Regions from separate parts of the Adlercreutzia equolifaciens DSM 19450 genome, predicted to be linked through region 2. Evidence: riboswitches for the same ligand, from Rfam matches in the RefSeq annotation. Region 2 holds a riboswitch; the other holds the start of a gene.
What was found. A riboswitch is a leader RNA that binds a small molecule or an ion and turns the genes downstream of it on or off. The one in region 2 is predicted to bind thiamine pyrophosphate.
Positions count from the first base shown of each region.

Region 1: another riboswitch for thiamine pyrophosphate. It lies ahead of thiM (hydroxyethylthiazole kinase); the one in region 2 lies ahead of thiC (phosphomethylpyrimidine synthase ThiC).

Region 1 is NC_022567.1:583,409-587,617, reverse strand. It holds gene AEQU_RS02065 (LysR family transcriptional regulator) at 1-810, shown strand, start outside; gene AEQU_RS02060 (MnmA/TRMU family protein) at 862-2,100, opposite strand; TPP riboswitch at 2,210-2,346, shown strand; gene thiM (hydroxyethylthiazole kinase) at 2,425-3,309, shown strand; gene AEQU_RS02050 (MTH1187 family thiamine-binding protein) at 3,334-3,633, shown strand; gene AEQU_RS02045 (ATP-binding protein) at 3,737-4,209, shown strand, end outside.
Region 2 is NC_022567.1:1,834,909-1,839,117, reverse strand. It holds gene AEQU_RS07220 (cell division protein SepF) at 1-40, shown strand, start outside; gene AEQU_RS07215 (YggT family protein) at 87-344, shown strand; gene AEQU_RS07210 (DivIVA domain-containing protein) at 408-1,211, shown strand; RNA gene rnpB (RNase P RNA component class A) at 1,374-1,746, opposite strand; gene AEQU_RS07205 (thiamine diphosphokinase) at 1,877-2,506, shown strand; TPP riboswitch at 2,537-2,662, shown strand; gene thiC (phosphomethylpyrimidine synthase ThiC) at 2,652-4,046, shown strand.

The DNA.
Region 1 (4,209 bases), 1.3 Mb from region 2:
GAGCGCGAGACCGGCGTCACCATCTTCGAGCGTTCCAACCGCGGCATCACGCTCACGAGCGACGGCATCGAGCTATTGGGTTACGCGCGCCAAGTGGTGGAGCAGGCCGATCTCATGGAGCAGCGCTACTCCGGCCGCGGCGGCGAGGCGGCGCAGCGCCTGTCCATCACCTCCCAACATTACGCCTTCGTGGTGGAGGCGTTCCTGGAACTGGCCGAGGAGTACGAGGGTGCCGGCTACAACTTCAGCCTGCGCGAGACCCGCACCTCCGAGGTCATCGAGGACGTGCGCGACTTCCGCAGCGATCTGGGCGTGCTGTACCTCTCCACGTTCAACGAGAGCGTCATCGGGCACGCCCTTTCCGACGCGAACCTCTCCTTCAACCTGCTGTTCACCGCCCAGCCCCACGTGTTCGTGAGCGACAAGCACCCCCTAGCCTCGCGCACCGAGGTGACCGTAGAGGATTTGGAGGACTACCCCCGCTACGCCTTCGAACAGGGCGCGAACAACTCGTTCTTCTATTCCGAGGAACCCTTGGCCGAGCTGCCGCACAAGAAGTGCATCTCCGTGAGCGACCGCGGGACCTTGTCGAACTTGCTCGCCCATCATGACGGCTACACCATCTCCACCGGCGTGCTCTCCAGCGAGATGTACACCGGCATCGCCAGCGTGCCCCTGCAGACCAAGGAGCTCATGCGCGTGGGCTACATCGTTCACAACGAGCGGCAGCTCTCCCCCCTTGCCGCCAGCTACATCGAGAAGCTGAGCCTGTTCGTAGAAGGCTACCAAATCGGCCTCGCCGGGCTGTAGGCCGAAGCAGCGCGGGCAGCATCCCCCTGCCTCTGTTCCCTTCCGGGCGGCCTAGAAGGTCCTCGCGATGGTGCCGCCGCCGAGGACGACGTCGCCTTCGTAGAGGACGGCGGCCTGGCCGGGGGCGGCGGCGCGTTGAGGTTCTTCGAAGGTGACCGTCAGCTCGTCGGGGCCGGTCTGCTCGGCTGTTGCCAGCACCGGTCGCTGGCGGTAGTGAGTCTTCACCTGCACCTTGCGCGGGCCTTCCAAAACGCCTCCGCTGATGAGATTCACATCGCAAGCCACCACTCCTGAGCTGAGCAGTTCGTCTTTGAAGCCGACGACGAGCCGGTTGGCGGACGCGTCCTTCCCCAGCACGTACAGCGGCTCGCGAGCCGCCACGCCGATGCCCTTGCGCTGTCCAATGGTGTAGCGGATGAGCCCCGCATGCTCCCCGAGAACGCGCCCTCCCCGATTCACGATCTCCCCCGGCTCGAAAGCGGTTGCAACCGAAGCAGCAACCGAACCCGACCCCGTAGGGGCGGACCTTGGTCCGCCCTCGGCCGCAACCGCCAAGGGCACGCACGGGGCCTCTCCCTCGCAGCAACGTGTCCGGCACCAGCCTTCGATGAACCCCGCGTAGTCGCCGTCGGGGACGAAGCAGATGTCCTGGCTCTCGGGCTTCTCCGCCGTGACGAAGCCGTGGGCGCGGGCCAGCTCGCGCACCTCGTCTTTGGTCAGCTCGCCTAAGGGGAACAGCATGTGGGCCAGCGTATCCTGGGCAAGATGGTACAGCACGTAGCTCTGGTCCTTGGCCGGGTCGCTCGCCCGCAGAAGCTGCCAGCGCCCGGTCGCCTCGTCCCAACGGCGCCGTGCGTAGTGCCCCGTGGCCACGTAATCGAGTCCCATCTCGCGCCGGCGCTTTTGCAGCGCCTCGAACTTCAGGAACCGGTTGCAGTCGATGCAGGGGTTGGGCGTGCGCCCCTCGAGATAGGCATCGCAGAAGGGGCGCACCACCGCCGCATCGAAACGATCGCGCAGATCGAAGGCATCGTGGGGAATGTCGAGACGCCGGCACACCGCCCGCGCATCTTCCACATCGCGCGTCGACCCACACGTCGACCCCTCGCCTTCCCCGGCGGCGCCTAAAACCTCCCCGCCGCGCAGCACCATCGTCGCGCCGCGCACGTCGTAGCCCGCCTGCTGCAAGAGCAACGCGCACACGGAGCTATCGACACCCCCCGACATCGCCGCCATCACGCTGGCCGCCTCGGGCGTCGCGGCCGTTCCTCTGTCATTTCCGAAAGTCATGAGGCGCATCATAGCACAGCGCGCCCCCGCCCGCTTTCCCTCTTTTCCCTGCCTTTCAAGCAGCAGGCGAAACAGCGCTATCCGAGCGCGGTGGCAAACGTGCTAAGCTGAAAGCATGCAGGGGTACCGCCCCGGCGAAGCGAGCCGAAAGCCTATGGCAGCCTCGTCGATGCGGTTGAGAGGGCACTGCCCAACCCTTCGAACCTGTCAGCTAACACTGTCGTAGGGAGCATGCTCACCAAGCACAAGGGGCGCTTCCTGCGGGGAGCGTCTTTTTTTGGCGCAACTCGCAGCCAGCTCTCCGGCTTCCGGAAAGGAATCGTCGTGATCGAACCTTCCACCAATCCCACCGTCCGCACCGAGGCGGAACTTCGGGCGCTCATGGCCCGTGCCGTGCACGAGGTGCGCGAGACGAACCCGCTGGCGCCTTCCATCACCAACACCGTGACCCAGAACTTCGTCGCCAACGCCCAGCTGGCCGTCGGCGGCTCGGCGGCCATGGTGTATTTGCCCGACGAGGGCGAATGCGTCGCAGCCCTGGGAGGGGCCGTGTACATTAACCTGGGTACCCTGCTGCCCGTCTACGAGCAAACGGTTCCCGCCACGGCGCGGGCCTGCGCGGCGGCGGGCAAGCCCTGGGTGCTCGACCCGGTGGGCATCGGCATCGGCAGCCTGCGCACCCAGCTCATCGAGGCCGCGCGCGAGAATCCCCCCGCTATCCTGCGCGGTAACGCCTCGGAGATCATCGCCGTGGCCGAGCTGTGGGGACTCGGGAACGACGCGGCCGAAGACGCTTCCGGCGACGGTCCCCGCGGAGTGGACAGTACCGACTCTGTGGACGCCGCCGAGCGCGCCGCCGTGGCGTGCGCCCGCTTCACGGGAGGGGCCGTGGCCGTCTCCGGCACTACCGACCTTGTCACCGACGGCGCCCAGGTGGCGCGCCTTTCCGGCGGATCGCCCCTCATGACCTGCATCACCGGCTCCGGCTGCTCGCTGGGGGGCGTGTGCGCGGTCTACGCCTGCGTGGCCGATCCCTTCGTGGCGGCGCTCGCCGCAACGGCCGCCTACAACCTGGCCGGCCTGCGCGCTGCCGAAACCTGCAACGGCTCCGGCAGCTTCCAAGTCGCCTTCCTCGACGCCCTCTACAACCTCACCGCCGAGGAAGTGGCCGAAGCGCCCCTGGAACTCACCAGCACATCAGCCGCGTAAGCCGAGAAACAAAAGGAGCTTCCCATGAACACCCTTATTGCCGTTGCCATCGCCCCCTTCGGCGTGGGAGACGAGCTGGCCCCCTATGTGGCGGAGGCCATTCGCGTCATCCGCGACTCCGGGCTGCCCTACCGCACTACCTCTATGTTCACCGAGATCGAGGGCGAGTGGGACGAGGTCATGGCCGTCGTGCGCGACGCCACCATGCGCCTCGCCGATCAGGGCATCCGCACCGAGGTAATCCTGAAGGCCGACATCCGCCCGGGGCACAGCGACACCCTGCACACCAAAGTCGAGAAGGTGGAGGCACTGCTGACCGAGTAGGGGTTCGTCCACAACTTTCCATCATCTGCATGGAGGCCCTTGCGCTTTCGCGTTGGCCCGCTATGATGCTGCCCGAAATACGACACGAAGCGAAAGAGGTTCCATGCTCCGCAAGATTATTCACATCGACGAGGACAAGTGCACCGGCTGCGGCCTGTGCGTCGACGCATGCCACGAGGGCGCCATCGCCATGGTCGACGGCAAGGCGCGCCTGGTGCGCGACGACTATTGCGACGGGCTGGGCGACTGCCTGCCGGCCTGCCCCACCGACGCCATCTCCTTCGTCGAGCGGGAAGCCGCTCCCTACGACGAGGCTGCCGTGGCGGCACACCTGGCCGCCCGCAACGGCGGCGCGACGGCTGGCAGCGTTCCGGCCGCGGCCGAGCACCGCAGCGGCTGTCCCGGCTCGGCCGCCCGCACCCTCATCGACGACGCTCCGAAGCCGGCGCCGTCGCCTGCGCACCAGGGCGGATGCCCCGGTTCCCGCAGCCGCTCCCTGAACGGCGCCTCGGCACCGGCCCCCACGCCGGCCGGCCGCGCCGCCGCTCCGGCCGCTGCCGGCGCCACCGACGCGCT
Region 2 (4,209 bases):
GGCCGAGCGCTCCTACCTGCGCACCCAGGGCATCATCTAGCGCCCGACACGCCCTCAAGACCTTCCGATAAAGGAGCTTGCTAACTATGCTGACCTACCTCCTCGTGAGATTGGCCGACGCCTACTCCATGATCATCTTCATCTACGTGATGATGTCCTGGCTGCCGAACACCCAAAGCGGCATCATCGGCGACATCTACCGCGCTTTGGGCAAGTTGTGCGACCCGTATTTGAACTTGTTCCGAAAATTGATCCCGCCCCTTGGAGGAATGGTGGACGTGACTCCCATCATCGCTCTGCTTGTATTACAATTCGGGGTACGTTTGCTGGTGATGATTTTCTAAATTCAGACGGCCGGCATTCCGACGTGTCAGCGACGTAACATCGTAAGAAACTGAGGTACCTACATGGCAATCACCGCTTCCGACATCCACAATCAGAGCTTCTCCATCGACCGCAAAGGCTACGATGTGGATGAAGTGGACGTGTTCCTCGAGCATGTCGCCGACGAGATCGATATTTTGAACGACACCATCGCGCACCTTCAGGATCAGCTGGAGGCCGATCGTTTCAGCGGCTTCGACGCGCCTGCCGCCTCCACGGTGGCCATCACCGAGGTGGCCGCGGCGACCGTCGACACCTCCGAGTACGACGCTCAGCTCGCCCAGAAGGACGCTATCATCGCCGATCTGGAGCGCCAGCTTTCCGACAAGCGCGCCGACGACAACGCCATTGCCCAGGCTCTCATCATCGCCCAGCGCTCGGCCGACGAGATTCTCGCCAAGGCCAACGCGAACGCCACCGAGACCATTCAGGACGCCCGCGACGAGGCCCAGCGCATCATCGATCGCGCCAACACCGACCGCCAGGACGTCATCGACGCCATCCGCAAGCTGCAGGACGATCGCGAGGACGCCCGCGAGGAGTACGCCGACCTGCTGAAGGACATCATCTCCGACGCCTCGCGCAAGTTGGCCGACATCGGCGCCAACGTGCCGGCTGCCGCTACGGCGCTGGATGGCGAGTACGACGTGGTGCCCGGCCTCACCGGCAACTTCGAGATCGACGAGTACGTGGCGCCTTCCGCCTATGTGACGCCTCAGGCTCCGGCCGCCGTCGTGGCCGCCGCCACCCCGGTTGCCTCTCCTTACGAGAAGGATCTCTCCGGCTTCGGCGACGCCGACGACTTCGAGTTCGAGGAAATCGATTAATCAGCCGAGAAAATCTATCTGGTATGTAAGAACCGCCTTATTGGGCGGTTCTTCTTATTACTTGATCTTTTGTCTTACCCGTTCGCCCAAGGAAGTCAGCGAGGTGCCTGTCGGAACCGCAGCATCGACGTAGTTCGTTTGCCGTCAGGCAAACGAAACAAAGAGGCGAGCGGGCCTGTAAGCCGGGTTCTGTCGGGGACGGCCATTTATCTCGAACGCGAGTCGCCCCGCGTCTCTAGCACGCAACCCGAGCGCACGGCGGGCCACCGTATGGCGCTCCTATTTGCGCTTGCTCCAGATGGGGTTTGCCAAGCCGCGACGTTGCCGCCGCGCTGGTGCGCTCTTACCGCACCGTTTCAGCTTTTCTCCTGTGTCGCGCATGCGGCTCGCACCGCATGTTCCGAGCAGGGGAGTCTTCTTTTCTGTGGCACTTTCCGTCGGGTCGCCCCGCCCAGCCGTTAGCTGGCATCTTGCCCTGCGGAGCCCGGACTTTCCTCGCACCCCTGAGGGGGTACGCGACCGTCTGGCCCGCTCGCCTGTGGTATTGTAGCAGAAAGAGCGGCGCTGCTGCGGATTCCACAGAAGGGCCGTCGGCGCTCAAATCTTTCCGCTCAGCCCGGCTCTGCCGTTGGGCTTTCTGGTTCGCCCTGGAAGGAAGAGGAGAAATGATGACCACGTACGCCCTCGTCGGGGCCTCGGAATTCAGTTCCGAGCAGTTTTCCGCCCGCAACGGGGCGGGTGCCTTCGATGCCGTTATCGCCGTGGACGGGGGCTTTGCATCCCTGGCGGCTGTCGGCTGCGCGCCCGATCTGGCCATCGGCGACTTCGACTCGCTGGGATACGTGCCCGAGGGGGTGGAAGTGCTTGCGTTCCCGCCGGAGAAGGACGCCTCCGACATGGAGCTGGGCCTCGGCGAGGCCGTCGCCCGCGGCGCCGATGCCGTGGAGGTTTACGGGGCGCTCGGCGGCCGGCTCGATCATACATTGGCGAATTTGCAACTTCTCGCCTCTTTCGCCGAGCGTGGCCTGACAGTGACGGCGGTGGGGGAGCGTGAGCGCATTGCATTTCTCGTCGGCCCTGGCGAGCTGCGCTTGGATGCGGCGGGTGCGGGCATCGTGTCGGTGTTCTCGCTCACCGACGTTTCAACGGGAGTTGTGGAGGAGGGCCTGAAATACGGCCTTGATGGCGTGGCCCTCACGAACCGCACGAGCTGGGGCCTTTCCAACGAATTTATCGGAACCCCGGCCCGCATTGCCCTGGAAAGCGGCACGCTGGCAGTGTTTCTGCCGCTGTAGCGCCGGTCGGTTTTCTATACTGATCGCACAACCATATACCTGGGGAGCTTGCAGCCGCGCGGCGGCCGGGCAGGCTGAGAGGGGGCGCCGTGCACGCCCCGACCCGCCGAACCTGATATGGGTAATGCCAACGAAGGGAGTTTCCATGACTGACCGCCAGTCTGCCGGCGCCGTTGCTGCGCCGGACGTCGCTCGCACGTGCGCTGCATCGAGCGACGTTCGGCCAATCACTCAGATCGATTTCGCCCGCGCCGGCATCGTCACACCGCAGATGGCCGCTGTTGCCGCCGCCGAGGGCCGCGAGCCGGAGGCCATCCGCGCCGCCGTGGCCGCCGGGCGCATCGCCATCCCGGCCAACATCCATCACGCAAGCCTCGCGCCGGCCGGCGTCGGTTCCACGTTGGAGGGCGTGCCGCTTTCCACGAAGGTGAACGTGAACCTCGGCATCTCGGGCGATTTGGCCGATGAGGCCCTGGAATGGGAGAAGGTGGACGTGGCTTTGGAGCTGGGCGCCGACGCCATCATGGATCTGTCCAACTCCGGCAAGACCCGCGCCTTTCGCCGCGCGCTCGTGGAAAAGTCGCCGGCCATGATCGGCACGGTGCCCATGTACGACGCCATCGGCTATCTGGAAAAGGCGCTCATTGCCATTACGCCCGAGGATTTCCTGGAAGTGGTGCGCGCCCACGCCGAGGACGGGGTCGATTTCGTCACCATTCACGCCGGCATGAACCGCCGGGTCATCGAGTCGTTCAAAGAGACGGGGCGACTTACCAATATCGTATCGCGAGGAGGGTCGCTCATCTTCGCCTGGATGGAGGCCACTGGTCGCGAGAACCCCTTCTATGAGTACTACGACGAGGTGTTGGCTATCTTGCACGAGCACGATGTGTGCATCTCCATCGGTGATGCCATGCGCCCCGGCAGCGGCTACGACGCCACGGACGCCGGGCAGATCGCCGAGCTCATCGAGATCGGCAAGCTCACGCGCCGCGCGTGGGACGCCGGCGTGCAGGTGATGGTAGAAGGCCCCGGGCATATGGCGCTCGATGAGATCGCCGCCAACATGAAGCTGGAGAAGAGGCTGTGCCACCAGGCGCCCTTCTACGTGCTGGGGCCGCTCGTGACCGATATCGCCCCTGGCTACGACCACATCACGGCGGCCATCGGCGGGGCCATTGCGGCCTCCTCGGGCGCCGATTTCCTCTGCTACGTGACGCCGGCCGAGCATCTGCGCCTGCCGGATGCGAACGATGTGCGCGAGGGGCTCGTGGCCACCAAGATCGCCGCCCACGCCGCCGACATCGCCAAGGGCGTGCCCGGCGCGCGCGATCGCGACAACCGTATGAGCGATGCGCGGCGTCGCGTGGCCTGGGATGAGATGTTCGAGCTGTCGCTGGATCCGGCCCGCGCCCGTGCCGTTTTCGAGAGCGCCCCGCCCTCTACCGAGGGCACCTGCACCATGTGCGGCAAGATGTGCGCCATGAAGACGGTGAACGACATCATGGACGGGCTCGTCGTCGACTTGGACGCGGAATAGACGCCCCTCGGGCACAAGGAGCGGGGTCGGGCCGTCCTTCTCGCTCGATTAGGGCAAGAAATTCGAGTTGTTAGACTTTTCTGACAGAGCAACTTGCGGAAACGCTGCATCGTAAAGGCCCGACCAGGTGTTTTCGCAGCGCTTTTCGCTTGCTTGTCCGGCA